Regions from separate parts of the Citrobacter sp. RHB25-C09 genome, predicted to be linked through region 1. Evidence: predicted binding sites of a transcription regulator. Region 1 holds the regulator's gene; each other region holds the start of a gene.
The links. The regulator sigma-54, encoded in region 1, starts transcription at its own class of promoters, with help from an activator protein. The targets are predictions, from matches to a motif close to GTTGGCACANNTTTCGCTNT.

Region 1 (10,202 bases):
ATCCCCTTCCAGCTTACGCCAACCAGCGAACCGCCCCAGATGCCAACCGCCACGAAAAGGATCGTCAGCAGTGGTAGCGAAATGACGCCGGCCCAGAAGCGAGGGGAGATCACCCGACGCAGCGGATCGACGGCCATCATTTCCATACTGGAAAGCTGCTCGGTGGCGCGCATCAGGCCAATTTCCGCCGTCAGTGCGGAACCCGCCCGTCCGGCAAAGAGCAGTGCAGCCACAACCGGACCAAGTTCACGCAGCAGTGAAAGCGCGACCAGCATCCCGAGACTGGTTTCCGCACTGTAGGTCGTCAGAACCAAATAGCCCTGTAACCCCAGCACCATCCCGATGAACACGCCAGAAACCACAATAATGAGCATCGACAGGACACCCACATTATAGAGTTGGCGCACCAGCAGCGGCGCATGTTTGCGAAATTCCGGTTTGCCTACCAGCGCATTGAATAACATTAACCCGGCGCGCCCGAACGTTCTGAGGGTTTTTATCCCTTTATGTCCCAGCGTCGCCAGTGCATTTAACAGCATGAGTGGCTTAACTCCCTGTTCCGAGTAAATCAGAGTGATAATCGCCCGCAGGATAGCGGAACGGGACCGGCCCGTCAGCTATGCCATCCAGGAACTGACGCACGCGCGGGTCGTCATTCTCTTGCAACGACTGTGCGCTGCCGTGGGCCACTATTTTTTTATCCGCCATAATATAGGCGTGATCCGCAATGCTCAGGACTTCTGGCACATCGTGCGATACCACGACGCAGGTGACGCCCAGCACACTGTTTAATTCTGAGATCAATTTTACCAGCACGCCCATGGTGATCGGGTCCTGGCCGACGAATGGCTCATCAAACATGATCAGATCCGGCTCCAGCGCAATTGCACGCGCTAAAGCGGCACGTCTCGCCATCCCGCCTGAAAGCTCTGAAGGCATCAGCCTGGCCGCACCGCGCAGGCCGACAGCTTCCAGTTTCATCATCACCGTACTTTTCAATAGCGCAGCGGGAAGCGTGGTATGCTCGCGTAGCGGATAGGCCACGTTGTCGAAAACGTTCATATCGGTAAACAGCGCACCCGACTGAAACAGCATGCTCATCCGCTTGCGTACAGTGTAAAGCCGCGAGCGGGACATGGCTGGGATATTCTCGCCATCAAAAAGGATCTCGCCGTGGTCTGGCGGAATTTGACCGCCAATCAGGCGCAACAGCGTCGTTTTACCGATGCCGGAGGGCCCCATGATCGCGGTGATCTTTCCACGCGGCACCGTCAGGGAAATATTATCGAAAATGCAGCGCTCGCCACGCGTGAAGCTGACATCGCGCATGTCGACTAGATTCGCCACAGGCTGCTCCATTGATTCATCCTTTACTCTTGCCTCGTTAATCGAAGATTTTGGCGTTCAGTTTCATCATGACCCACCATATTTACAGAATATTACCCGTCGTGGTTAGCGAAAGCTGGCATTTGTTTTACTTTTTAGCCGCATATAGTCAAAATTAAGACTTCATTGCGGCTTCCAGAGAGATCCCCGTGGATCTGGCGAGTATACCTGAAGAAAGGACTATAGATGCTTTTAGCAACGGCGCTGTTAATCATTGGTTTACTTCTGGTCGTCTACGGCGCCGACCGCATGGTGTTTGCCGCGTCTATCCTGTGCCGAACCTTCGGGATCCCTCCCCTCATTATAGGCATGACGGTTGTCAGTATCGGCACCTCGCTGCCCGAGATTATCGTCTCGCTCGCGGCGTCGCTACATGGACAGTTAGATTTGGCCGTCGGCACAGCGCTCGGCTCCAACATTACGAATATTCTGTTGATCCTCGGACTGGCGGCCTTAATCCATCCATTTACCGTGCATTCCGATATTCTGCGCCGCGAGTTACCGTTAATGTTATTGGTCAGCGTGGTGGCCGGTTCCGTACTGTTTGACGGACAATTAAGCCGCACCGATGGTATCTTTTTGCTATTGCTAGCCGTGCTATGGCTGCTGTTCATTGTTAAAATCGCGCGGCTGGCCGAACGACAAGGCAACGACAGCCTTACCCGCGAGCAGATGGCAGAACTCCCGCGCGAAGGCGGGCTACCAGTGGCGTTTTTGTGGCTGGGCGTTGCGCTGATCATCATGCCGATGGCTACCCGCATGGTGGTGGATAACGCGACTGTGATCGCCAATTATTTCGCCATGAGCGAGCTGACAATTGGCCTGACGGTTATTGCCATAGGCACCAGCCTGCCGGAACTTGCCACTGCCATTGCCGGTGTACGAAAAGGCGAAAGTGATATCGCAGTGGGCAATATTATTGGCGCAAACATTTTTAACCTTGCCATTGTCCTCGGACTTCCAGCACTGATCACCCCTGGCGAGGTGAATCCGCTGGCGTTTAGCCGTGACTATAGCGTGATGCTGTTGGTAAGTATTATTTTTGCAGTTCTCTGCTGGCGGCGCCCCCGCCAGTCCGGTCGGAGCGCGGGCATGCTGCTGACCGGCGGTTTTATCGTATGGCTGGCGATGCTGTATTGGCTATCGCCGCTTCTCGTTGGATAACTGGAACAGATTATGTCGCACTTAGCGTTACAACCGGGTTTTGACTTTCAGCAGGCCGGCAAAGAGGTCCTGTCGATTGAACGTGAAGGCCTGGCCGAGCTTGATCAGTATATCAACCAGGATTTCACTCTCGCCTGTGAAAAGATGTTTAACTGCACCGGTAAAGTCGTGGTGATGGGCATGGGGAAATCGGGGCATATCGGGCGCAAAATGGCCGCCACGTTTGCCAGCACCGGAACCCCTTCGTTCTTTGTGCATCCAGGTGAAGCCGCCCATGGCGATCTCGGGATGGTCGCGCCGCAGGATGTCGTCATTGCCATCTCCAACTCCGGCGAATCCAGCGAGATTGCCGCCTTGATTCCGGTCCTTAAGCGGTTACAGGTTCAGCTTATCTGTATCACCGGTCGACCAGAAAGCAGCATGGCGCGTGCCGCGGATGTGCATCTGTGTGTTAAAGTACCGAAAGAGGCCTGTCCGCTTGGGCTTGCACCGACCAGCAGCACGACCGCCACATTAGTCATGGGCGATGCGCTGGCCGTGGCTTTATTAAAGGCGCGCGGCTTTACCGCTGAAGACTTCGCGTTGTCGCATCCGGGTGGCGCACTGGGGCGTAAACTGCTGCTGCGCGTAAACGATATTATGCACACGGGCGATGAGATTCCGCATGTCACTAAAGACGCCAGCTTGCGCGACGCGCTGCTGGAGATCACCCGCAAGAATCTCGGCATGACCGTGATCTGCGATGCTTCGATGAAGATCGACGGTATCTTCACCGACGGTGATTTACGTCGTGTGTTTGACATGGGCGTTGACGTGCGCCAGCTCGGCATTGCCGACGTCATGACGCCAGGCGGCATTCGCGTGCGCCCGGGCATTCTGGCCGTTGATGCCCTGAACTTAATGCAGTCCCGCCATATCACCTCCGTCATGGTTGCTGATGGCGACCAGTTACTCGGTGTGTTACATATGCATGATCTGCTGCGTGCAGGCGTAGTGTAGAAATTCAAGGATAATGAGAAATGAGTAAAGCAGGTGCGTCGCTTGCGACCTGTTACGGCCCCGTCAGCACTGAAGTCATTGCCAAAGCAGAGCAAATCCGTCTGCTGATCCTCGATGTGGATGGCGTGCTGTCCGATGGCCTGATCTATATGGGCAATAACGGCGAGGAGCTAAAGGCCTTCAATGTCCGCGACGGTTACGGTATTCGCTGTGCGCTCACATCTGATATCGAAGTCGCTATCATTACCGGGCGAAAGGCTAAACTGGTAGAAGATCGCTGTGCCACATTACGGATAACGCACCTGTATCAGGGTCAGTCCGACAAGCTGGTGGCCTTTAACGATCTGTTGGGTAAACTGGCAATTGCCCCGGAAAACGTGGCTTACGTGGGTGACGATCTCATCGACTGGCCGGTGATGGAAAAAGTGGGCTTAAGCGTCGCTGTCGCCGATGCGCATCCATTACTGATCCCGCGTGCGGATTATGTGACAAAAATCGCTGGTGGACGCGGCGCGGTTCGGGAAGTCTGTGATTTATTATTACTGGCGCAGGGTAAGCTTGATGAGGCCAAAGGGCAATCGATATGAGTAAAGCCAGACGTTGGGTTATCATTCTACTGTCATTGGCCGTGCTGGTGCTGATTGGTATTAATTTGGCCGATAAAGACGATACCACGCAGGTCGTCGTGAACAATAACGACCCGACCTACAAAAGCGAGCACACGGATACCGTCGTATACAGCCCGGAAGGTGCGCTGAGCTATCGGCTGATTGCTCAACACGTTGAGTATTATTCCGAGCAGGCCGTATCGTGGTTTACTCAACCGGTATTAACCACCTTTGATAAGGACAAGGTCCCGACGTGGTCAATTAAGGCGGATAAAGCCAAACTGACTGAAGATCGGATGCTGTATCTGTATGGACACGTTGAAGTCAATGCGCTGGTGCCTGACGCTCAACTTCGTCGAATTACCACCGATAACGCGCAGATCAATCTGGTAACGCAGGATGTTACCTCTGAAGACCTCGTCACGTTATACGGAACAACATTTAACTCCAGCGGACTGAAAATGCGCGGCAACTTACGCAGCAAGAACGCCGAGCTGATTGAAAAGGTTAGAACCTCTTATGAAATTCAAAACAAACAAACTCAGCCTTAATCTTGTGCTTGCCAGCTCACTTCTGGCCGCCAGCATTCCGGCGTTCGCCGTAACCGGCGATACCGAGCAGCCGATCCACATTGAATCGGATCAGCAGTCTCTGGACATGCAGGGTAATGTTGTTACCTTCACCGGTAACGTCATCGTCACCCAGGGCACCATCAAAATTAACGCCGACAAAGTGGTCGTGACCCGTCCTGGCGGTGAAGAAGGTAAAGAAGTCATTGATGGCTTTGGTAATCCGGCAACGTTCTATCAGATGCAGGACAACGGCAAGCCGGTGAAAGGCCGCGCCGCGAAAATGCATTACGAACTGGCGAAAGATTTCGTTGTGCTGACCGGCAACGCCTTCCTCGAACAGATCGACAGCAATATCGCAGGCGACAAAATTACCTATCTGGTGAAAGAGCAGAAAATGCAGGCCTTTAGTGAAAAAGGCAAACGCGTGACCACCGTACTGGTGCCGTCGCAGTTGCAGGACAAAAACAAAGACCAGGCTCCGGCTCAGAAGAAGAGTAACTAATTCGTTATGGCAACATTAACTGCAAAGAATCTGGCGAAGGCCTACAAGGGTCGCCGCGTCGTAGAAGATGTCAGTCTGACCGTCAACTCTGGCGAGATTGTGGGTCTGCTCGGGCCGAACGGCGCCGGTAAAACCACCACTTTCTACATGGTTGTCGGTATCGTTCCGCGTGATGCGGGCAATATCATCATCGACGAAGAAGATATCAGCCTGCTGCCGCTGCATGCCCGTGCCCGCCGTGGCATTGGCTACCTGCCGCAGGAAGCGTCCATTTTCCGCCGTCTGAGCGTGTTCGATAACCTGATGGCGGTACTGCAAATTCGCGACGATCTTTCCAACGAGCAGCGTGAAGATCGTGCCAATGAGCTGATGGAAGAGTTCCACATTGAACACCTGCGTAACAGCCTGGGGCAATCGCTCTCTGGGGGGGAACGCCGTCGTGTTGAAATCGCCCGCGCTCTGGCCGCTAACCCGAAATTTATCCTGCTGGATGAACCCTTTGCGGGCGTCGACCCGATCTCCGTTATCGATATCAAACGCATTATCGAGCACCTGCGTGACAGTGGCCTCGGCGTGTTGATCACGGACCATAACGTCCGCGAAACGCTGGCTGTTTGTGAACGCGCCTATATCGTGAGTCAGGGCCACCTGATCGCCCATGGTACGCCGACAGAAATCCTCCAGGATGAGCATGTTAAGCGCGTATACCTTGGGGAAGACTTCAGACTCTGATAGGGTAGAAGTTTGCGACGTAATAGCGGGAGACAACGACTCTGAACATGAAGCAAGGTTTGCAACTCAGGCTCAGCCAGCAGTTGGCCATGACCCCACAGCTACAACAGGCTATCCGCCTGTTGCAGTTGTCTACGCTTGAACTGCAGCAGGAGCTTCAGCAGGCGCTGGAGAGTAATCCACTGCTAGAGCAAACCGATCTTCACGACGAAGTTGATACCCAGGAAACCCCAGACAGCGAAACGCTGGACACTGCTGACGCGCTCGAACAAAAAGAGATGCCGGAAGAGCTGCCGCTCGATGCCAGCTGGGACGAAATCTACACCGCCGGAACACCATCCGGTACCAGCGGCGACTACATCGACGATGAGCTTCCTGTTTATCAGGGCGAAACCACTCAGACGCTGCAAGATTACCTGATGTGGCAGGTGGAGCTGACGCCGTTTACCGACACTGACCGCGCGATTGCCACCTCGATTGTCGATGCCGTCGACGATACTGGCTATCTCACCGTCTCGCTGGATGAGATCCTTGAAAGCATGGGCGACGAAGAGGTCGGGCTTGATGAGGTCGAAGCCGTACTTAAGCGTATTCAACGGTTTGATCCCATTGGCGTGGCAGCGAAAGATCTGCGCGACTGTCTGCTGATCCAACTCTCCCAGTACGCGAAATCCACGCCCTATCTCGATGAGGCAAAGCTCATCATCAGCGATCATCTGGATCTGCTGGCGAACCATGATTTCCGGACCCTAATGCGCGTCACCCGTCTTAAGGAAGAGGTGCTGAAAGAAGCGGTAACGCTTATCCAGTCGCTTGATCCCAGACCGGGACAGTCGATCCAGACCGGCGAGCCGGAATATGTGATCCCAGACGTGCTGGTGCGCAAGCACAACGGTCACTGGACGGTAGAACTTAACGGTGACAGCATTCCCCGTTTGCAGATCAACCAGCACTACGCAGCCATGTGTAACGGTGGGCGTAATGACGCCGACAGCCAGTACATCCGCAGCAATTTGCAGGATGCGAAGTGGCTGATTAAAAGTCTGGAGAGCCGCAACGATACCCTGCTGCGCGTCAGTCGCTGCATCGTAGAACAGCAGCAAGCGTTCTTTGAGCAGGGCGAAGAATTTATGAAACCGATGGTACTGGCCGATATCGCCCAGGCCGTCGAGATGCACGAATCGACTATATCTCGTGTGACCACGCAAAAGTATCTGCATAGTCCGCGCGGCATTTTCGAACTGAAGTATTTTTTCTCCAGCCATGTGAATACTGAAGGCGGGGGCGAAGCCTCCTCCACGGCGATCCGCGCGCTGGTGAAGAAGTTGATTGCGGCAGAAAACCCTGCAAAACCACTTAGCGATAGCAAGTTAACATCTATGCTGTCGGAACAGGGTATCATGGTGGCACGCCGCACCGTTGCGAAGTACCGAGAGTCTTTATCCATTCCGCCGTCGAATCAGCGTAAACAACTGGTTTGACCCAACCGATAAGGAAGACACTATGCAGCTCAACATCACTGGAAACAACGTCGAGATCACAGAAGCTCTGCGTGATTTTGTGAATACCAAGTTCGCCAAACTCGAACAGTATTTTGACAGGATCAATCAGGTCTATATTGTGTTGAAGGTGGAGAAGGTGACCCACATCTCGGATGCAACACTGCATGTAAACGGTGGCGAAATTCACGCCAGCGCGGAAGGTCAGGACATGTACGCCGCCATTGATGGCTTAATCGATAAGCTGGCAAGACAGCTCACGAAACACAAAGATAAACTGAAACAACACTAATTGTCCGGGCAGTTAGCGGGTGCAGGAAGGCCTGTTGTGCTGCACAACAGGCCATTTGTACAGTTAGCGCTCCGAACCCACTTTCTCTCTGAGAGGGCGGGTTCTTAGGTGAAATTATGATAAATAACGATACGACTCTACAACTGAGCAGTGTGCTTAATCAGGAATGTACGCGCAGTGGCGTGCATTGCCAGAGCAAGAAGCGTGCACTGGAAATCATCAGCGAACTGGCGGCAAAGCAGCTTAGCTTGCCTTCTCAGGTGGTTTTCGAGGCCATCCTGACACGGGAAAAAATGGGCAGTACCGGCATCGGCAATGGGATCGCAATCCCGCACGGTAAGCTGGAAGAAGATACCTTGCGTGCTGTCGGCGTTTTTGTGCAACTTGAAACGCCAATTGCGTTTGACGCCATTGATAATCAACCTGTCGATCTCCTCTTCGCCCTGCTGGTGCCTGCGGACCAAACCAAAACGCATTTGCACACGCTGTCGCTGGTGGCTAAACGACTCGCGGATAAAACGATTTGCCGCCGCCTGCGCGCTGCCCAGAGTGATGAAGAGCTGTATCAAATCATCACTGACACCGAAGGCGGTCAGGATGAAGCATAACGCCCTTTTTGACATGGTGAGGAGATACAGTACATGGTACTGATGATCGTCAGCGGTCGCTCCGGATCAGGGAAGTCTGTCGCCCTGCGTGCGCTGGAAGATATGGGTTTTTACTGCGTGGATAACCTTCCCGTGGTGCTGTTGCCCGATCTGGCACGTACGCTTGCCGATCGCCAGATTTCTGCCGCGGTCAGCATTGACGTGCGTAATATGCCAGAGTCACCTGAAATCTTCGAGCAGGCAATGAACAACCTGCCGGATGCATTCTCACCGCAGTTGCTGTTCCTGGATGCCGACCGTAACACGTTGATTCGCCGCTATAGCGATACGCGCCGCCTCCATCCTCTCTCCAGCAAAAACCTGTCGCTGGAAAGCGCTATCGATCAGGAAAGCGATCTGCTTGAACCGTTACGTTCCCGCGCAGACCTGATTGTCGACACCTCCGAGATGTCGGTACACGAACTGGCCGAAATGCTGCGCACCCGCCTGCTGGGCAAACGCGAACGTGAGCTGACGATGGTGTTTGAATCCTTTGGCTTCAAGCACGGCATCCCGATTGACGCCGACTATGTGTTTGATGTGCGCTTTCTGCCAAACCCGCACTGGGATCCGAAACTGCGTCCTATGACCGGTCTTGATAAGCCCGTTGCCGCGTTCCTCGACAGGCACACAGAAGTACACAATTTTATTTATCAGACTCGTAGCTATCTTGAGCTATGGTTACCGATGCTGGAAACCAACAACCGCAGCTACCTGACCGTGGCTATCGGCTGTACCGGCGGGAAACACCGTTCGGTGTATATTGCAGAACAGCTGGCTGACTATTTCCGCTCGCGCGGGAAAAACGTTCAGTCACGCCATCGTACGCTGGAAAAACGTAAAACATGACCGTGAAGCAAACAGTTGAAGTCACGAATAAGCTGGGTATGCATGCCCGGCCCGCGATGAAACTATTTGAATTAATGCAGGGTTTTGACGCCGAAGTCTTGTTACGCAATGATGAGGGTACAGAAGCAGAGGCGAATAGCGTTATTGCATTACTGATGCTGGACTCCGCTAAAGGCCGCCAGATTGAGGTTGAAGCCTCAGGTCCCGAGGAAGTCGAAGCACTTGCCGCCGTTATTGCCCTGTTCAATTCGGGATTCGACGAAGACTAAACCTTCCCGCTTTAACACATTCACAGAAAACGCCGTCTGGCGTTTTTTATTTTTATCGTGAATATTTGTACATTTTGTGCGCTTTACACATTAATAATTACCTTAAGAAAACCTTAAGCGCGATCGTTTAGCTTTTATTTAATCAGGGTGGTGATACTGGAGAATAGTTAATAAATATTTCCAGGATAACACTCATGATTCGTCTTTCTGAACTGACTCCCCTGGGCACCGGACGACATCGTAAATGTTATGCGCATCCGGATGATGCCCAACGCTGCATTAAGATTGTGTATAACAGTGACCACGGCGGCGATAAAGAGACGCAGCGCGAATTAAAATATTACGCGCATCTTTCCCGTTACCTGAAAGACTGGAGTGGTATTCCCCGCTATTACGGCACGGTAGAAACCGACTGCGGTACTGGCTATGTTTACGACGTGATTGCAGATTACGATGGCAAACCGTCCGTGACGCTGACCGAATTTGCCAGACAATGTCGCTACGAAGACGACGTTGCTCTTTTGCGCCAGCTGCTGAAGAAGCTGAAACGCTATCTGCGTGAAAATCATATCGTGACGATGACGCTCAAGCCGCAGAACATTCTCTGCCGCCGCATCAGCGAATCGGAAGTGGTGCCTGTGGTATGCGACAACATTGGCGAAGGGACACTGATTCCGCTGGCC
Region 2 (10,202 bases), 680 kb from region 1:
CCTGCAAAGGCGCGCCGTAAAACCCGCGAAGATCTGAATCAGGAAGCTCGCGACCGCAAGCGTCAGAAAAAGCACCGTGGTCACGCGGCGGGTAGCCGTGCGACGGGTAGTGACGCGGCGACAGGTGCAAAAAACCAGAGCAAGCAGAAAGATCCACGCATTGGCAGTAAAACCCCCATTCCATTGGGCGTGACCGAAAAGGTCACCAAACAGCACAAACCGAAGAGTGAGAAACCTATGCTTTCACCGCAGGCTGAGTTGGATTTACTGGAAACGGATGAGCGCCTGGATGCGCTTTTAGAACGTCTGGAAGCGGGTGAAACCCTGAGTGCTGAAGAGCAGTCATGGGTTGATGCCAAACTGGACCGCATCGATGAGCTGATGCAGAAGCTGGGCCTCTCCTACGATGACGACGAAGAAGAAGAGGAAGAAGACGAGAAGCAGGAAGATATGATGCGTCTGCTTCGGGGTGGTAACTAACGGTTTACACCGTGGGTCTGGCCGTCCTGCTTATAACCCTTCCGGTTATATGTTATCTGGCGTGGTTATTCGTTAAACTACAGCGGTTGTCGCGGCGACAGAAGTGGCTGCGCAACCGGCAGTTCACTCGTAACGGAGTGAAGCCGGTACGCCGTACTCGCCAGAGACGCCATCGGAAGGAGTGAGCATGTCTGAACAGCTAATAGACTGGGATCTGGCCCTGATCCAGAAATATAACTATTCCGGGCCACGATATACCTCGTACCCGACCGCGCTGGAGTTCTCTGAAGATTTTGGCGAACCGGCGTTCTTAAACGCAGTAGCGCGCTACCCCGAGCGTCCGCTCTCGCTGTATGTTCATATCCCGTTCTGCCACAAGCTCTGCTACTTTTGCGGCTGCAATAAGATTGTGACTCGCCAGCAGCATAAAGCCGATCAATATCTGGATGCGATAGAACAGGAAATTATCCATCGTGCGCCGTTGTTTGCCGGGCGCAGTGTGAGCCAACTCCACTGGGGCGGCGGTACACCGACCTATCTGAATAAGGCGCAAATCAGCCGCTTAATGACGCTGCTGCGCGACAACTTCCATTTTAATGCTGATGCGGAAATCTCGATCGAAGTTGATCCCCGCGAAATTGAACTGGATGTGCTCGATCATTTACGTGCGGAAGGGTTTAACCGCCTGAGTATGGGCGTGCAGGATTTCAATAAAGAGGTTCAGCGGCTGGTGAACCGTGAGCAGGATGAAGAGTTTATCTTTGCGCTGCTCAACCATGCTCGCGATATTGGTTTTACCTCAACCAATATCGATCTCATCTACGGATTGCCCAAACAGACGCCGGAGAGCTTCGCATTTACCCTGAAACGCGTGGCAGAGTTAAGTCCTGACCGTCTGAGCGTATTTAACTATGCGCACCTGCCGACGCTGTTTGCCGCACAGCGCAAAATCAAAGACGCGGATTTACCGAGCCCGCAGCAGAAGCTGGACATCCTCCAGCAGACCATCTCCTCGCTGACGGAAACGGGTTATCAGTTCATCGGCATGGACCACTTTGCGCGTCCGGATGACGAACTGGCTGTCGCACAGCGTGAAGGCGTTCTGCATCGTAATTTCCAGGGTTACACTACCCAGGGCGATACCGATCTCCTGGGACTGGGCGTTTCCGCGATCAGCATGATTGGCGATTGCTACGCGCAAAACCAGAAAGAGCTGAAGCATTACTATCAGCAGGTGGACGAGCAGGGGAATGCGCTGTGGCGCGGTATCGCGTTGACCCGTGACGACTGTATTCGCCGTGATGTCATTAAATCTTTGATCTGTAACTTCCGGCTTAACTACTCTGCCATTGAACAGCAGTGGGATCTGAACTTTGCTGATTATTTCGCTGAAGACCTGAACCTGCTTGCGCCACTGGCGAAAGATGGGCTGGTGGATGTGAATGAGCAAGGGATTCAGGTCACGCCGAAAGGCCGTTTGCTGATCCGCAATATTTGCATGTGTTTTGATACGTATCTGCGCCAAAAAGCGCGCATGCAGCAGTTTTCGCGAGTGATTTAAACACGTTGCCCGGTAGCGCGAACGCGTACCGGGCTCGTCTGTAGGCCGGATAAGGCGTAGCCGCCATCCGGCACCTGAGTTACTCCATTCCCAACTCTTTTAGCTTCCGCGTCAGGGTATTTCGCCCCCAGCCTAGCAGTCTTGCCGCTTCCTGTTTATGACCCTGTGTATGGCGCAGCGCCGTTGTCAGCAGGGTACGTTCCATCTCAGGCTGCGCTTCCGAAAGCAGGTTTTGATGACCGGAACGCAGCGCCCGATCGGCCCATTGTGCGAGGAGGGTCGCCCAGCTGTCTGGCTGAATATGCGAAGGGCTGTCCGGCACCGTTGCTTCAAATAACTCACCGGGTAAATCCTGAATCAACACTTCCTGCCCGGCGGCCATTACGGTTAACCAGCGACAGGTGTTTTCCAGTTGGCGCACGTTGCCCGGCCACGCCAGACGCGTCAGTGCGGCTTCGGTTTCCGGATGCAGTAGCTTCGCTTCTACACCTAATTCGCGCGCTGCGACCTGTAAGAAGTGGCGAGCAAGACGTGGGATATCCTCCCGGCGCTCGCGCAGCGGTGGAAGATGCACGCGGATGACGTTCAGTCGATGGAACAGGTCTTCACGGAATTTGCCTTCCTGAACCCGCTGTTCCAGATTCTGGTGCGTTGCGGCGATAATACGCACATCAACCTTCACCGGCGCATAGCCGCCCACGCGATAAAACTGACCGTCAGCGAGGACACGTAATAAGCGCGTCTGCACATCCAGCGGCATATCGCCAATCTCATCAAGAAACAGCGTACCGCCGTCGGCCTGCTCAAAACGCCCCTGGCGAATGGTGTTTGCCCCGGTAAACGCCCCTTTTTCATGGCCGAACAGCTCAGACTCAATCAAATCTTTTGGGATCGCCGCCATGTTCAGGGCGATAAACGGCGCTTTGGCGCGGGGGCTATGACGATGCAATGCATGAGCGACCAGCTCTTTACCGGTTCCCGATTCGCCGTTAATCAGTACACTGATTGATGAACGGGAAAGCCGCCCAATAATGCGAAACACATCCTGCATTGCCGGTGCTTCGCCAATGATGTCCGTCGTCGGGCCGTTGATCTGAATATTGCGCGGCTGCTGCTGTTCCTGATAATGGCTGATGGCGCGCTCGACCAGCGCCACAGCTTCGTCGATATCAAACGGTTTGGGCAGATAATCAAATGCCCCTTGCTGATAGGCGCTGACGGCGGCATCCAGATCGGAATGGGCGGTCATTATGATGACCGGAAGCATCGGATGCCGCTGTTTGATCTGCTTTAACAGCGCCAGTCCGTCCATTCCCGGCATACGGATATCAGACAACAGCACGTCTGGCGTCTTGCTCGCCAGCGCGTTCAACACCTCATTACCGCTTTCGAATGTGGTGCAACTCAGACCCGCTCCAGCGAGAGCGCGTTCAAGCACCCATCGGATGGAGCTATCGTCATCGACGACCCAGACAATTCCTCGTTGCATAAACGTCACCTTATTTCCTGATAGGCAGATAAACCGAGAACTCGGTATGACCTGGCCAACTGGTAAATTCAATTTTGCCGGAATGTTGATCGATCAAATTACGGGCGATGGACAACCCCAGCCCGGTACCGCCTTCGCGGCCACTGACCATTGGGTAAAACAGCGTATCCTGGAGGTAGGAAGGAATACCTGGCCCGTTATCCTCGACATCAATGCGTGCGGCCAGGCGATAGCGTTCGCCATGCAGCGTGAGCTGGAATGCTGTACGGGTGCGTAGCACAATTTCTCCGCCTTCCGGCCCCAGAGCCTGGAGCGCGTTACGGACAATGTTCAACAGCACCTGTTCAATCTGTTCCGGGTCATGCGGCAACTCTGGCAGGCTGGGATCGTAATCCCGCACCAGCGTGATATTGTCAGGAAGTTCCATTGAAACCAGCGCCACCACACGTTCCGCCACTTTATGAATGCTCTCAGTGACGTGCGTGCCTGGCATCTGCGGGCCTAACAGCCTGTCGACCAGATTACGCAGGCGATCGGCCTGTTCAATGATGACTTTTGTGTATTCCAGCAGCGAAGGGTCGGGTAGCGCTTTACTGAGTAGCTGTGCAGCGCCACGTAAGCCACCGAGCGGGTTTTTAATCTCATGGGCTAGCCCACGTACCAGATCGCGCGCTGCGACCTGCTGAGCGTGCTGGAGCTGCTCCTGGCTCAGTCGCCGCTGGTTATCCATTGGCGCCATTTCAAGCAGGATCTGACCGTCGGTTAGCCGCTGCGCGGTCAGCGAAAGGATATGCGATCGCCCGTCAATCACCAGCGTGACTTCGTTATCAGTGAAACCCTGACCCGCATCTAAGCTTTCTCGCATCAGGTCGGTATTGAGTGAAAAGTAACTCAGCAGTTCGGGCAACGGTGTGCCAAACAGTTTGCGTGAGCTTTGGGCGAGTAATTGCTGCGCGGCGGGATTGGCGTAATGCACCGCCAGTTCGTCATCAACCAATAAGATACTGTTGATTAAAGAATTGAGGATCTGCCCAGCATCGGGCAGCGTGCCTGTTGCCATAAAGCAGTCTCCTGAAAAGTGTGCACCAATTTAGTGCATTATAGCTTTTAACGCAGAAAAAGAACGACGAATCAGTTTGTTGGCGGAGAAAAAAGCCCATCGTGAGATGGGCTACAGATTGCTGACAAACCGTGATGCCGGATGGAGGCTTCGCCTTATCCGGCCTACAAGGTGGTTGCCCGGTAGGCTCGATAAGCTTGCGCCATCGGGCATCGTAATGTTTGCCATCAACCTCAAACCTGTCAGAAACAGGCTAAAGTTTCCACGGCAACTTAAAACGATTAAACGCTGTAGTACAGCTCAAACTCTACCGGGTGCGGTGTCATGCGAACGCGGTCGTTTTCTTCAATGCGCAGCGCGATGTAAGCGTCGATGGCTTCATCAGTGAACACGCCGCCGGCTTTCAGGAACTCGCGGTCCAGATCCAGTTCGTTCAGTGCTTCTTCCAGAGAACCCGCAACCTGTGGGATCTCTTTCGCTTCTTCTGGCGGCAGGTCGTACAGGTTTTTGTCCATCGCTTCGCCCGGGTGGATCTTGTTCTTAATGCCGTCAAGACCCGCCATCAGCAGGGCTGCAAAGCACAGGTACGGGTTAGCGGCCGGGTCCGGGAAGCGCACTTCGATACGACGCGCTTTCGGAGAAGCCACTACCGGAATACGAATGGAAGCAGAACGGTTACGGGCAGAGTAAGCCAGCATTACCGGCGCTTCGTAACCCGGGACCAGACGCTTGTAGGAGTTGGTGGTCGGGTTCGCCAGGGCGTTGATCGCTTTAGCGTGTTTGATCACGCCGCCAATGTAGTACAGCGCTTGCTCTGACAGGCCTGCGTATTTGTCGCCGGAGAACAGGTTTACACCGTTTTTGGACAGAGACATGTGGCAGTGCATACCGGAGCCGTTATCGCCGAACATCGGTTTTGGCATAAAGGTTGCGGTTTTACCGAAGCGGTGAGCGACGTTGTGAACCACATATTTGTAGATCTGAATTTCGTCGGCTTTTTTGGTCATGGTGTTGAAGCGGGTTGCCACTTCGTTCTGACCCGCAGTTGCCACTTCGTGGTGATGCGCTTCAACGACCAGGCCCATCTGCTCCATGACCAGACACATTTCAGAACGGATGTCCTGAGCGGAGTCTACTGGAGGAACTGGGAAGTAGCCGCCTTTCACTGCCGGACGGTGACCTTTGTTACCACCTTCATACTGGGTGGAGGAGTTCCATGCGCCTTCGATGTCATCGATAGCCACATGAGAACCGGAGATTGACGCGCCGAAACGGACATCGTCAAACAGGAAGAATTCTGGTTCTGGCCCGAACAGCACGGTATCCGCGATACCGGTGGAGCGCAGGTACTCTTCTGCACGTTTAGCGATAGAGCGCGGGTCGCGGTCATAGCCTTGCAGCGTGCCGGGTTCCAGGATGTCACAGCGGATGATCAGAGTAGAATCCGCGAAGAACGGGTCAATGACCGCAGTAGAGGCGTCTGGCATCAGCACCATGTCGGATTCGTTGATACCTTTCCAACCACCAATGGAGGAGCCGTCAAACATTTTGCCTTCTTCGAAGAATTCGGCATTTACCTGATGAGCAGGAATTGTGACGTGCTGTTCTTTACCTTTGGTATCAGTGAAGCGCAAATCAACAAACTTCACTTCGTGCTCATTCAGCATCGTCAATACGTGTTCAGCGGACATACATAACTCTCCAGATTGGTCATAGTCGTCGTGGTAACGAGGTGTTCAATTCTTTAATCATTGGCCGTGTCGCCGTAAAAAATATAAAGCGAAATCTGTGCCAACTTTTAAATTGCCCCTAAAAGGCGTTATCATGCGCACCATCGTGCAAAAGGGCTGCACTATGATGAGTATGTTGCACCAATATAGTGCTTTAATGTGAACATTAAGCACCATGTTGGTGCAATGGACAGTGTATAACCCTTTTAACGCTCCGTGAAAGCGATCACAAAGAAACTCTGCAATACTTGTTTGCGGAGGATGTTTGTGATCCTGTTTTGTAGTGCGATTAATCCGTGTACAATAACGCGCTATTTCTAATGCCTGAGGCAAAGTTGTGATCGAAAATTTGCGTAATATCGCCATCATCGCGCACGTTGACCATGGTAAAACTACCCTGGTTGACAAGCTGCTGCAGCAATCCGGTACGTTCGATGCGCGTGCCGAAACTCAAGAGCGTGTGATGGACTCCAACGATTTGGAGAAAGAGCGTGGGATTACCATCCTCGCTAAAAACACCGCTATCAAATGGAATGATTACCGTATCAACATCGTTGATACCCCTGGGCACGCAGACTTCGGTGGTGAAGTTGAGCGTGTCATGTCCATGGTTGACTCAGTGCTGCTGGTGGTTGACGCATTTGACGGCCCGATGCCGCAGACGCGCTTCGTGACCAAAAAAGCCTTTGCTCATGGCCTGAAACCTATCGTCGTTATCAACAAAGTTGACCGTCCAGGCGCGCGTCCGGATTGGGTTGTCGACCAGGTATTTGACCTGTTCGTAAACCTCGACGCCACCGACGAACAGCTGGACTTCCCGATCATCTACGCTTCGGCGCTGAACGGTATCGCGGGTCTGGATCACGAAGATATGGCTGAAGACATGACCCCGCTGTATCAGGCGATTGTTGATCACGTACCGGCTCCGGACGTTGATCTCGACGGTCCGTTCCAGATGCAGATCTCTCAGCTGGATTACAACAACTACGTTGGTGTCATCGGCATCGGCCGCATCAAGCGCGGTAAAGTGAAGCCGAACCAGCAGATCACGATTGTCGACAGTGAAGGCAAAACCCGTAACGGTAAAGTCGGTAAAGTGCTGACTCACCTGGGTCTGGAGCGTATCGACAGCGACCTGGCTGAAGCAGGCGACATCATTGCGATCACCGGTCTGGGCGAGCTGAACATCTCCGACACTATCTGCGATCCGCAGAACGTCGAAGCGCTGCCGGCACTGTCTGTTGATGAACCGACTGTAACCATGTTCTTCAACGTCAACACCTCTCCATTCTGCGGTAAAGAAGGTAAATACGTTACCTCTCGTCAGATCCTTGACCGCCTGAACAAAGAGCTGGTGCACAACGTTGCGCTGCGTGTTGAAGAAACCCAGGATGCAGATGCATTCCGTGTCTCCGGTCGTGGCGAACTGCACCTGTCAGTTCTTATCGAAAACATGCGTCGTGAAGGTTTCGAAATGGCGGTTTCCCGTCCGAAAGTAATCTTCCGCGAAATCGACGGCCGTAAACAAGAGCCGTTCGAGAACGTAACGCTCGACGTAGAAGAACAGCACCAGGGTTCCGTGATGCAGGCGCTGGGTGAGCGTAAAGGCGACCTGAAAAACATGAATCCAGATGGCAAAGGCCGCGTACGTCTCGACTACGTGATCCCAAGCCGTGGTCTGATCGGCTTCCGTTCTGAGTTCATGACCATGACCTCCGGTACGGGTCTGCTGTACTCCACCTTCAGCCACTACGACGACGTGCGTCCGGGCGAAGTGGGCCAGCGTCAGAACGGCGTACTGATCTCCAACGGTCAGGGTAAAGCGGTTGCGTTTGCGCTGTTCAGCCTGCAGGACCGCGGTAAGCTGTTCCTGGGCCACGGTGCAGAAGTTTATGAAGGCCAGATCATCGGCATTCACAGCCGTTCTAACGATCTGACGGTTAACTGTCTGACCGGTAAGAAACTGACCAACATGCGTGCGTCCGGTACTGACGAAGCAACGGTTCTGGTTCCGCCGGTGAAGATGACCCTGGAGCAGGCTCTGGAGTTCATCGATGACGACGAACTGGTAGAAGTGACACCGCAGTCTATCCGTATTCGTAAACGTCACCTGACGGAAAACGATCGCCGCCGTGCGAACCGTGGTCCGAAAGAAGACTAATACGGTTAATCCGTTTGTCAGCCGGGTAAGCGCTAGCGCCATCCGGTAACTAAAAAGCCGCTGAATACCAGCGGTTTTTTTATTTTAAAAAGCCCAATATTAAATACTTTTATTAAACCTTTTTTATATTTAGACGGCGTAAAAAGAGAACAATCAGCCTTGTATTCTCGATAGCGTAATTCGCATCGGGTTTATTAAATATCCACTTATTTTAGGTTTAATAATCAAGAAGTATTGTTATAGCAAAATCATTATTAATCATGGGCCGCAGAACTCAGGGCGCGGGCTGTTTTAACTCACCTTATTCTCGCATTGTTGCTCTGGACGCGGAAACTTTGCAGCCCTTATTGGCTAACTGGCAGTATGAAGGTGATAGCCAGATTACCCAAGGTACGGGATTTTATGATAAAAACGCTGTTAATCGCCTCATTGTTTCTGCTGATGAATATCAGTCGGTGATTTTAAACTCCGGTAATATTGATTATCGCCCTGGTGATATTATTACGGTAGTCAATAATGATGGACAGCTGAAGCAATGGGGCGTATCGGTCACCGGCTATTATTCCCTGCCAGAGAAAATTGCCGAGATGGATAATATTATCGATCTTGTCTGTAATGACGAAGTTCGCATTGTGCTGACCAGCGACGGTAAAATTATGGCATGGGGCGTCGCTGATGCGGGTGGCACTTTGCCTGACGACATTGCCGCGCTGACCGGGGTTAGTAAATATTGTTAAGCGCTGAAAAAAGACGGCACGGTCGTTAACTGGGGGAACAGTAGCCATCTCATCTGGACGATTCGCTAATCAAAGATAAGCTGGTAGACGTTCGGGCGGTTTACGGTACGTCATATGGCATGACCGCGATCAAAACGGACGATACCCTGATGATCTGGGGACGAACTTCCACAGGCGAGTTGATGACGCTGAATCTCAGCGGCTTCTCACTTACGGCCTTCGGATAGCAGGTATCCTTTATTACAACCCTCGATTTCTGGTTCCGTTGACTGGCCTAAAACTGTTTCCATCTCATATCATTTTTCTTATAGGAATTTTCACGAAATTAAAAATAGCTAAATATCCTGGCATTAAATCTAATATTCCTAAAGATGGTAACATTTTGCAATAAGTGCTTTTAATTGTGTTTGATTTCTAAGTCTTTTCCCTCTTAACACGCATTTATTTTATTCTTTAAAAAGATATTCCAGGAATAGTGCAAATAAACTCTGTGGATTTTTATTTTTCCCATTATTTAACGTGTTTGGGCTCCGTTGACAGTGAGTTTTAATAATTGTATTAATGCTGAAAAGGGAAAGTTCATACATCTTCAGGTAAGCGAATCTTTAAGTTCTTAAAGATGAACGGACCCGCTTTGCCTTTTGATGAATTCAAATTACAGCGTCTTATAAACTCTTATCCGAAAAAAGAGTTGTACGGAAAAGGTATTCCTATGAAAACTCATAAACTAAATTGCAAACCTCCCTCACCGGCGAAGTTAGCGCTCTGCATTGCCAGTGCGTTGGCGCTGAGTGGGCTAAGCGGACAGGCCATTGCTGCTGGATGTTCGTACACGACAACGGCTCAATTTCTCTGTGACGATCAGACCATTTACTATAGTGGTAACCCGTTGACGTCAAATAGCCGCGATTACACCACATTTACCGAAACCTTGATTAATACCAGCCAGAACGGCACAACCACACCTTTACAAGGGTGGGGGGT
Region 3 (10,202 bases), 680 kb from region 1:
GATGGTTGCCCGCAACATCGCCTTTGTGGTGGTGAACATCAATATTAACTATCGCCGCCCAGCCGTACTGAGCGACGTGTTGACCGTCACCAGTCAGGTTCAACAGCTAAACGGGAAAAGCGGTATTTTAAGCCAGGTTATCACCCTTGAACCGGAAGGGCAGGTGGTGGCTGATGCGCTGATCACGTTCGTCTGTATTGATTTAAAATCGCAGAAAGCGCTGGCGCTGGAAGGGGAATTACGCGAAAAGTTAGAACAAATGGTGAAGTAGTGGAAATTGCCTGATGGCGCTTCGCTTATCAGGCCTACAGCCTAAATGGAATGGGTAGGCCGGATAATGCGTGCGCGCCGCCATCCGGCAAAACCAACCTGATTACATCAATCCGGTTTTTTGCTTCATTGCCGCCATCACCGCCGGTTTATTTGCCAGATAGTGATTCAGTCCGTTAGCGCGCAGGTGACAGGCGGCACATTGACCACAACCATCGCCCTTAATGCCGTTATAGCAGGTCAGGGTCTCTTCCCGTATCAGATCCAGCTTGCCCCAGTAGTCGGCCAGCGCCCAGGTTTCCGCTTTATCAAGCCACATCAGCGGCGTTTCAAAGCGGATATCTTTGGCCATACCCAGACTAACGGCGTGATTTAGCGCTTTTACAAACTCATCGCGACAGTCGGGGTAACCGGAAAAATCAGTTTCGCAGACGCCGGTAATTACCGCTTCCGCCTTGACCTGGTAAGCATAAATAGCCGCCAGCGTCAGGAACAGAATGTTACGTCCGGGAACAAACGTATTAGGAATGCCGTCGGCATCGGGTTCATAGTCTGGTACCGGAATGCTGTCACGGGTCAGGCTACTGACGGCCAGTTCACTCAGTAGCGTCACGTCCAACACTTTATGCGCACGTGCGCCCAGTCTGAGGGCCAGATCCCGTGCAACCTCAATCTCAGCGCGATGACGCTGACCATAATCAAAGGTCACGCAATGCACTTCATCATAATGATGCAGCGCCTGCGCCAGACAGGTGGTGGAGTCCTGGCCTCCACTGAATACTACGACGGCACGTTTCATGGTTATTCCGTAAATCGACAAAAACGCTATGTTAGCGTCTGGGCAGCGCGCCGACCAGCTCCTTCACGGACTCGGCGGCGGAAGCCAGGCTTCGGTGAACTCAAACCAGCCGAGTGGATTCAGCCGCACGCCGTTCACGCCGGGAGGTGCGCTGATTCGGTAGTGGTAATTAAACAGCGGGGTGACCGTGGCATCATTCATCAGATTAGTGAAAACCTGCTGTAGCGCCGCATACCGATGCGCTTCTTGTGGATGGCGTTGCAATGCATCCAGCGTGGCTTGTAGATGCGCATACGCCGGTGCATCCATAACATGTGACCAGAGCAGATCGTAACGCAGCCATTGCTCAAGGGTATATTCCGGCGCTTCACCAATCAGCCTGTCTCCCATCATCAGATCCGCATCGCTAAGCCGGCTACAGCCATCCCAGTTTTTCGCATGATGAAAAATCAGCGTCAGCTCGCAGCCCTGATCGGCAAGCGCAAGGCGCAAACGTTCTGCCATAGCGTGCAGTTCGATGGGCAAATGATAAATCAGCGTCAGTTTAGTCGGCAGCTTAACCGCCTCCAGATTTTCCCATGCCGGGATAGACCAACCTGGCAACATCGCATTACTCGGGGTAATTAAATTTTCTCCAACGTCCAGCGTTTGTAGCAGAGAGGAGCGATGAATAATATCGATCAGCCGCCGCGCCTGCTGCTGGCTTAGCGCGGCATTTTTTTTCAGCGTTAAATAGCAAAAGCCAAGGCTAATGCCGCTGCTGACAGGCGTTACCGTCGCCAGCTCTTCCGGTTTCCCAATAGTAATCTGTACCGGATGACGACAACTGGTTCCCAGATCCTGGGCAAAAAGCTGGGGTGTGATCCAGTATTCAATGGCTTTCAATAACGGATGGCTGAGATGGTAATGCTCATGACTTTCCAACCGTACCAGTTCCGGTGTAAACAGTGTCAGGCGAAAAGGCCCGGTACCAATGAGTGGTTGCTCCGGGTGTGCCAGGTAGCTGCAATAACTTGCCAGTCGGTGCGCTAACCAGGAATCCGGGCGATGCAAAATAAACGTCAGGCACTGGGGATGGGTGACGTTTATTTCCTTCACGCTAATGAACAGTCGGCTCAGCGCGGGGAGTTCAAGGAGCATCATTAGCCGTTTATGCAACTGCGTGGTTTCAACCCTGTCTCCGTTATGCCAGAACAAGGTGGAGCGAATGTAGAAATCCCAGCGCAGACCGTCGGCGGAAGTGCTCCAGTGATGGGCGAGATCGCCGCAGGGACGTTGTGTCTGACTGTCGAAGCGCGTCAGGCCGGAAAAAATCTGGCCAGCCAAATGCTGCTCTGCGCGACCGGGAAGAAAGCCCGGATGGAGCGGATCAAGCGGACGATAATAAGGAATACGCAGCGTGGGGGTATCGTTTTGCCACTGACCGCCCATAAAAGGCTGTAGCATCGCGCGTAGTTCACCCGGTGCCAGCTGCGCCAGCTCCAGAACGCTCTGCTGTTGTCCTTTTTGCAGCGCCTGTTCCATCATGGTGGTACGCAGCGATTCCGGCGTCACCAGAAAACGGAGCCGTCCTCGTTTGCCGCGCCCGGACTGCGCCTCCCAGATTAACCATCCCGCGTCCTGGGCCTGACGGAGCAGCGTGCGAATATGGCGCTCACTGCAAAAGCAGCGCTCAGCCAGCTCGCCGACGGTAACGCTTTGTGGCTCCCCGCTGGAAGGTTGCCAGAGTCGCTGATACTGATTAAGCCTGTTAAGAAGCCGCATATAAACCCGGAACAATTTCGTTTATCTATTCACTATTACTTCCGCATATCTCAGGTGATACTCAATCACAAGTTATTCCCGTCACACTGTGGAGAAAGAGATGGCTCGTCTTGCTGCATTCGATATGGATGGCACTCTGTTAATGCCAAATCACCTTATGGGTGATGAAACGCTCTCCACCCTTGCGCGACTGCGCGAGCGGGATATTACGCTGACGTTTGCCACCGGTCGCCATGTGCTGGAAATGCGTCATATTCTTGGCACCTTTTCCCTCGATGCATTTTTGATTACCGGCAATGGCACCCGCATCCATTCTCTGGAAGGCGAAGTATTACATCGTCAGGATCTCGACCCGGCTGTCGCCGAAATTGTGCTGAGCCGGCGTTGGGACACTCGTGCCAGTATGCATGTCTTCAATGACAACGGTTGGTTTACCGGGCAAGAGATCCCAGAGATGCTCCATGCCCACGTCTACAGCGGGTTTCGCTATCAAATCGTGGATATCACAGGTATTCCTGCCGATCGCGTCACCAAAGTCTGCTTCTGTGGCGATCATGACGATCTTACGCGCCTGAAAGCGGAGCTTGAAGACACATTAGGTAGCCGGGCGCATCTGTGTTTCTCGGCCGTTGATTGCCTTGAAATTCTGCCGGTGGGCTGTAACAAAGGTTCCGCGCTGGCAGTGTTGAGTCAGCATCTGGGACTTTCGATGGCTGAATGCATGGCGTTTGGCGACGCGATGAATGACCGCGAAATGCTCGGCAGCGTTGGACATGGCCTGATTATGGGGAACGCGATGCCGCAACTGATAGCCGAACTTCCACATCTCCCGGTGATTGGGCACTGCCGCAATCAGGCGGTTTCTCACTTTTTGACGCATTGGCTGGACAATCCACATCTACCTTATTCCCCCGAATAGAGAGATCCCTTCCAGCAAACGGGCATATTTTTCAATGCCCGTTTTTTTTTAGCTCTGATTCAGCATCCGCATCAGCTCTTCTTTCCACGGTGCTAACTCGCCGATATGAACGCTTACCCATTCAGGGTTGTAATAGGTATCCAGATAACGCTCACCGCTGTCACACAGCAGCGTGACCAGCGAACCGGTTTCTCCGGCCTTACGCATTCTGCAGGCAAGTTGCAGCATTCCCCACATATTCGTGCCGGTGGAAGCGCCGACTTTGCGGCCTAACTGTGCTTCCAGCCAGTGCGCCGTCGCCACGCTTGCCGCGTCGGGGACGCAGAGCATTTCATCAACCACGTCGGGAATAAAAGACGGCTCCACGCGGGGGCGACCAATCCCTTCAATTTTGCTTCCAACCGGGCTGCGCAATGTGGCATCGCGGTTCTGCCAGAAGGGGAGAAAAACGGAGTTTTCTGGATCCACGACCATCAGGCGGGTGTCGTAACCCTGACAGCGGATGAAACGCCCAATCGTTGCGGAGGTACCGCCAGTGCCTGCGCTCATCACAATATGCTTTGGTACCGGGTTGGGCTCACACTGCATCTGGCGGAAAATGCTGTCAGCGATATTGTTATTACCGCGCCAGTCGGTAGCGCGTTCGGCATAGGTAAACTGATCCATGTAATGGCCGTTTAGCTCACGCGCCAGTTGTTCAGACGCCGCATAAATTTCACAGGCGCTTTCCACAAAATGGCAGCGGCCGCCGTAAAATTCAATCTGCTCAATTTTGCGCTTTGCCGTACATGACGGCATCACGGCAATAAAGGGCAGCCCCAGCAGCCGGGCAAAATAGGCTTCGGAAACGGCCGTGGAACCGGACGAAGATTCTATAATAGTGGTGCCTTCATTAATCCAGCCATTGCATAAGCCGTACAGGAACAGCGAGCGAGCCAGTCGATGCTTCAGGCTGCCGGTAGGATGCGTGCTCTCATCTTTCAGATAGAGCTGGATGCCGGGAAAGGCAAGTAACGACAAACGGATCAGATGCGTGTCGGCGGAACGCTGGTAATCAGCATTGATTTCATTGATGGCGTTTTTAACCCAGGTGCTATTCATCATTAATATCCATTTGTCATTTTGTGCCAAGAGTAGCGAAAAGCACGGAAAAAATTGTTGCCATTTAGCCTTTAAAATAGAATCTAAGGAGAAAATTATTCTCTGAGGTGCCGGTATGTTAGATAAAATTGACCGCAAGCTGCTCGCGCTGATGCAACAGGACTGCACCCTCTCTTTGCAGGCGCTGGCGGATGCCGTTAATCTGACCACCACACCCTGCTGGAAGCGCATTAAACGGCTCGAAGATGACGGCATCTTGCTCGGGAGAGTAGCGCTGCTGGATGCCGAAAAACTGGGGCTGGGGTTAACCGCCTTTGTGCTTATCAAAACGCAGCATCACAGTAGTGAATGGTACAGTCGCTTTGTCACCGAGGTCAGTGAAATGCCCGAAGTTCTGGGGTTCTGGCGCATGGCGGGGGAGTATGATTACCTGATGCGAGTTCAGGTGGCCGACATGAAACGCTATGACGACTTCTATAAACGTCTGGTGAACAGCGTTCCAGGACTGTCCGACGTCACGTCGAGCTTTGCGATGGAACAGATTAAGTACACCACTGCTTTACCCGTTGAATAACCCTCCCGGCGACAGTCGCCGGAAAACCTGGTCAGGATGTAACGCGTGCGATTATTTGCTCAATTAAGCTGGTATTTTCGTCGGGAGTGGCGTCGCTACCTCGGCGCTGTTGCCTTGCTTATTATCATTGCCATTCTTCAACTGATCCCGCCAAAGGTGGTCGGTATCGTGGTAGATGGCGTGACCACTCAGCATTTTACCCCTCAGCGGGTAATGATGTGGATTGGCACCATCGCGCTGATTGCCGTTGTGGTCTATTTGCTGCGATATGTATGGCGCGTATTGCTGTTTGGTGCCTCTTACCAACTGGCGGTTGAGTTGCGTGAAGATTATTACCGCCAACTTAGCCGCCAGCATCCCGAATTTTATCTGCGCCACCGTACCGGAGATTTAATGGCGCGCGCCACCAATGATGTTGACCGCGTGGTCTTTGCTGCCGGTGAGGGGGTGCTGACGCTGGTCGACTCTTTGGTGATGGGCTGTGCGGTGCTGATTGTGATGTCTACCCAGATCAGTTGGCAGCTCACCCTGTTCGCACTGTTGCCAATGCCGGTGATGGCGCTGATGATCAAACGCTACGGCGATCGTCTGCATGACCGTTTCAAGCTGGCGCAGGCGGCGTTCTCCAGCCTGAACGATCGTACTCAGGAGAGTATGACCAGTATTCGTATGATCAAAGCCTTTGGTCTGGAAGACCGACAGTCCGCCCTGTTTGCCGCCGAGGCGGAGGATACCGGCAAGAAAAATATGCGCGTGGCGCGTATCGATGCCCGTTTCGACCCGACGATTTATATCGCCATTGGCACAGCGAATCTTTTAGCCATCGGTGGCGGTAGCTGGATGGTGGTCAACGGCTCGCTGACGCTGGGTCAACTGACCAGCTTTATGATGTACCTCGGGCTGATGATTTGGCCGATGTTAGCGCTGGCGTGGATGTTCAATATCGTGGAGCGTGGTAGCGCTGCGTATAGCCGTATCCGCGCGATGCTTGCTGAGGCGCCGGTGGTCAACGACGGCAGTGAACCGGTGCCGGAAGGGCGTGGTGAACTGGCGGTGGGCATTCGTGAGTTCAGTTACCCGCAGACGTCGCATCCGGCGCTGGAAAACGTGAATTTCCGTCTGCAACCCGGTCAAATGCTGGGGATTTGCGGGCCGACCGGCGCGGGTAAAAGCACGGTACTGTCGCTGATACAGCGCCATTTCGATGTCACTCAGGGTGATATACGGTTTCATGAAATCCCTCTGACGCGCCTGCAACTGGACAGTTGGCGCAGTCGGCTTGCCGTCGTCAGCCAGACGCCGTTCCTGTTTTCGGATACCGTTGCCAATAACATCGCGCTTGGCTGTCCAAACGCGACCATGCAGGACATTGAGCATGTGGCGCGGTTGGCCAGCGTGCATGAGGATATTCTTCGTCTGCCGCGGGGATACGAAACTGAAGTTGGCGAGCGCGGCGTGATGCTCTCCGGTGGGCAGAAGCAGCGAATTTCCATTGCCCGTGCGCTGCTGCTCAACGCCGAAATCCTGATTCTCGACGATGCACTTTCCGCTGTGGACGGACGCACCGAGCATCAGATCCTGCACAACCTGCGCCAGTGGGGGGAAGGGCGCACGGTGATCATCAGCGCGCACCGCTTATCGGCGCTGACCGAAGCGAGTGAAATTATCGTGATGCAGCATGGGCATATTGCTCAGCGCGGCGATCACGACGCTCTGGTGCAGCAGAAGGGCTGGTATCGCGACATGTACCGCTATCAGCAGTTGGAAGCGGCGCTGGATGAAGCACCGGAAAACGACGAGGTGACGGCAAATGCGTAGTTTTGGGCAGTTATGGCCGACCCTCAAACGTCTGTTAGCTTATGGTTCACCGTGGCGTAAACCGCTTGGCGCTGCAGTGATCATGCTATGGGTCGCGGCAGCCGCGGAAGTCAGCGGTCCGCTGCTGATAAGTTATTTTATCGACAATATGGTGGCGAAAAATCAACTACCGCTGGGGATAGTCTCTGGCCTGATTGCCGCCTACCTGGGGCTGCAAATTCTTGCCGCCAGTCTCCACTATGCGCAGTCTCTGCTGTTTAACCGTGCCGCGGTAGGCGTGGTGCAACAGTTGCGTACTGACGTGATGGATGCCGCGTTACGCCAGCCGTTGAGCGAATTCGACGTTCAACCGGTCGGGCAACTGATTTCCCGCGTGACGAACGATACCGAGGTTATTCGCGACCTGTATGTCACTGTGGTAGCGACTGTCTTGCGCAGCGCTGCGTTGATTGGTGCAATGCTGGTGGCAATGTTTAGCCTTGACTGGCGTATGGCGCTGGTGGCTATCCTGATTTTCCCGGCGGTGATGGTGGTAATGGTTATCTACCAGCGGTACAGCACCCCGATTGTGCGCCGGGTGCGCGCTTATCTTGCGGATATCAACGACGGTTTTAACGAAGTCATCAATGGCATGAGTGTCATCCAGCAGTTTCGCCAGCAGGCGCGTTTTGGGGAGCGAATGGGGGAGGCCAGTCGCTCACACTATATGGCGCGAATGCAGACGCTGCGTTTAGACGGCTTCTTGCTGCGTCCACTGCTGAGCCTGTTTTCTGCGCTCATCCTTTGTGGCTTGCTTATGCTCTTCAGCTTTACCTCGGCGGGGACAATTGAAGTTGGGGTGCTCTACGCATTTATCAGCTATCTGGCGCGACTGAATGAACCGCTGATTGAACTCACCACGCAGCAGTCGATGATGCAACAGGCGGTCGTGGCGGGCGAGCGCGTGTTTGAACTGATGGACGGGCCGCGCCAACGCTATGGCCAGGATCCGCGTCCGCTGACGTCCGGGCAGATTGACGTTGAGAATGTGTCGTTTGCCTATCGTGACGACAATCTGGTACTGCAAAACGTCAGCCTTTCCGTACCGTCACGCGGCTTTGTCGCGCTGGTAGGCCACACGGGAAGTGGTAAAAGTACCCTTGCCAGCCTGCTGATGGGCTATTACCCACTCACTCAGGGTGAGATTCGCCTGGACGGGCGACCGCTCAATACGCTGAGCCACAGCGTGCTGCGCCAGGGCGTAGCGATGGTGCAACAGGACCCGGTAGTAATGGCCGATACGTTTCTGGCTAATGTAACGCTCGGTCGTGATATCTCCGAAGAGCAGGTCTGGCAGGCGCTGGAAACGGTGCAGCTGGCAGACCTGGCGCGGGGCATGAGCGAAGGGATCCACACGCGTCTGGGCGAGCAGGGCAATAATCTCTCCGTCGGACAAAAGCAGTTGTTGGCCCTGGCGCGGGTACTGGTGGCGACGCCACAGGTGTTAATCCTGGATGAAGCCACTGCCAGCATCGACTCCGGCACTGAACAGGCGATTCAACAGGCACTTGCTGCTGTGCGCGAACACACGACGCTGGTTGTTATTGCTCACCGACTGTCAACTATCGTTGAGGCAGACACCATTCTGGTGCTTCATCGTGGGCAGGCGGTTGAGCGCGGTACACATCAGCAGCTGCTTGCGGCTCAGGGGCGTTACTGGCAAATGTATCAGTTACAGCTTGCCGGGGAAGAACTGGCGGCCAGCGTGCGTGAGGACTCGCTCCCCGCCTGATGCACCAACGCTAACAGCCACCTCAATGGTGGTGCAAAAATGTAACGCACTGTGCACTGTCATGGTGCGTTTTTCTTTTCTGTTCCCCCGTTTCCTTTGCTTTCGCCCATCCAGAGCGCGTTTTTCATTTCTGGCACACCCCTTGCAATGACGTAATCGTGTAGATGCGCCATTACTGAATTCTGACTGGAGGGGATATATGAAGCTGGTTACCGTGGTAATCAAACCATTCAAACTGGAAGATGTTCGCGAAGCGCTCTCTTCTATTGGTATTCAGGGGCTGACCGTGACCGAAGTGAAAGGGTTCGGGCGTCAGAAAGGTCATGCCGAGCTCTATCGGGGGGCAGAATACAGCGTTAACTTCCTGCCAAAAGTGAAGATAGATGTCGCGATTGCCGACGATCAGCTCGATGACGTGATCGAGGTTATTAGCAAGTCGGCTTACACAGGAAAAATTGGCGACGGCAAAATTTTTGTCGCCGAGCTACAACGCGTCATTCGTATTCGTACCGGCGAAGCTGACGAAGCGGCGCTGTAATGCTCAGGGCACACAGTAACGGGAAAACGACAAAATGAAGATAGCAACGATGAAAACAGGCCTTGCTTCGCTAATGCTGTTGCCAGGTTTCGCAATGGCTGCGCCGGCGGTTGCCGACAAAGCAGATAACGGCTTTATGATGATTTGTACCGCGCTGGTGCTGTTTATGACCATTCCGGGCATCGCACTGTTCTATGGCGGATTGATCCGCAGTAAGAACGTGTTGTCGATGTTGACCCAGGTGACGGTGACTTTCGCGCTGGTGTGTATTATGTGGGTCGTCTTCGGCTATTCACTGGCGTTTGGTGAAGGGAACAGCTTCTTCGGCAATTTCAACTGGGTGATGCTCAAGAACATTGAGTTAACCGCCGTGATGGGCAGTATCTACCAGTATATTCACGTCGCTTTCCAGGGATCGTTTGCCTGTATCACCGTCGGCCTGATAGTAGGGGCGCTGGCTGAACGTATACGCTTCTCCGCCGTGCTGATCTTTGTGGTGGTCTGGCTGACGCTCTCCTACATTCCCATCGCGCATATGGTATGGGGTGGCGGTCTGCTGGCCTCGCACGGCGCACTGGACTTCGCCGGTGGCACCGTTGTGCATATTAACGCAGCGATAGCAGGGCTGGTTGGGGCATACCTGATCGG

Region 2: the regulator sigma-54 is predicted to act here: its motif matches at 6,367-6,386, upstream of glnA (glutamate--ammonia ligase).
Region 3: the regulator sigma-54 is predicted to act here: its motif matches at 9,146-9,165, upstream of glnK (P-II family nitrogen regulator).

What each region holds. Positions count from the first base shown of each region.
Region 1 covers NZ_CP057483.1:507,977-518,178, reverse strand. The annotation lists gene mlaE (lipid asymmetry maintenance ABC transporter permease subunit MlaE) at 1-539, opposite strand, end outside; gene mlaF (phospholipid ABC transporter ATP-binding protein MlaF) at 547-1,359, opposite strand; gene HVY19_RS02465 (calcium/sodium antiporter) at 1,573-2,550, shown strand; gene kdsD (arabinose-5-phosphate isomerase KdsD) at 2,563-3,549, shown strand; gene kdsC (3-deoxy-manno-octulosonate-8-phosphatase KdsC) at 3,570-4,136, shown strand; gene lptC (LPS export ABC transporter periplasmic protein LptC) at 4,133-4,708, shown strand; gene lptA (lipopolysaccharide ABC transporter substrate-binding protein LptA) at 4,677-5,231, shown strand; gene lptB (LPS export ABC transporter ATP-binding protein) at 5,238-5,963, shown strand; gene rpoN (RNA polymerase factor sigma-54) at 6,011-7,444, shown strand; gene hpf (ribosome hibernation promoting factor) at 7,467-7,754, shown strand; gene ptsN (PTS IIA-like nitrogen regulatory protein PtsN) at 7,871-8,362, shown strand; gene rapZ (RNase adapter RapZ) at 8,396-9,250, shown strand; gene npr (PTS phosphocarrier protein NPr) at 9,247-9,519, shown strand; gene yrbL (PhoP regulatory network protein YrbL) at 9,714-10,202, shown strand, end outside.
Region 2 covers NZ_CP057483.1:4,214,430-4,224,631, reverse strand. The annotation lists gene yihI (Der GTPase-activating protein YihI) at 1-480, shown strand, start outside; gene hemN (oxygen-independent coproporphyrinogen III oxidase) at 668-2,041, shown strand; gene glnG (nitrogen regulation protein NR(I)) at 2,121-3,530, opposite strand; gene glnL (nitrogen regulation protein NR(II)) at 3,541-4,590, opposite strand; gene glnA (glutamate--ammonia ligase) at 4,872-6,281, opposite strand; gene typA (ribosome-dependent GTPase TypA) at 6,658-8,481, shown strand; gene HVY19_RS19895 (hypothetical protein) at 8,742-9,218, shown strand; gene HVY19_RS19890 (autotransporter outer membrane beta-barrel domain-containing protein) at 9,931-10,202, shown strand, end outside.
Region 3 covers NZ_CP057483.1:1,186,973-1,197,174, forward strand. The annotation lists gene fadM (long-chain acyl-CoA thioesterase FadM) at 1-271, shown strand, start outside; gene queC (7-cyano-7-deazaguanine synthase QueC) at 374-1,069, opposite strand; gene HVY19_RS05525 (SgrR family transcriptional regulator) at 1,133-2,833, opposite strand; gene cof (HMP-PP phosphatase) at 2,934-3,752, shown strand; gene HVY19_RS05535 (PLP-dependent cysteine synthase family protein) at 3,801-4,856, opposite strand; gene HVY19_RS05540 (Lrp/AsnC family transcriptional regulator) at 4,969-5,427, shown strand; gene HVY19_RS05545 (SmdA family multidrug ABC transporter permease/ATP-binding protein) at 5,473-7,245, shown strand; gene HVY19_RS05550 (SmdB family multidrug efflux ABC transporter permease/ATP-binding protein) at 7,238-9,016, shown strand; gene glnK (P-II family nitrogen regulator) at 9,216-9,554, shown strand; gene amtB (ammonium transporter AmtB) at 9,589-10,202, shown strand, end outside.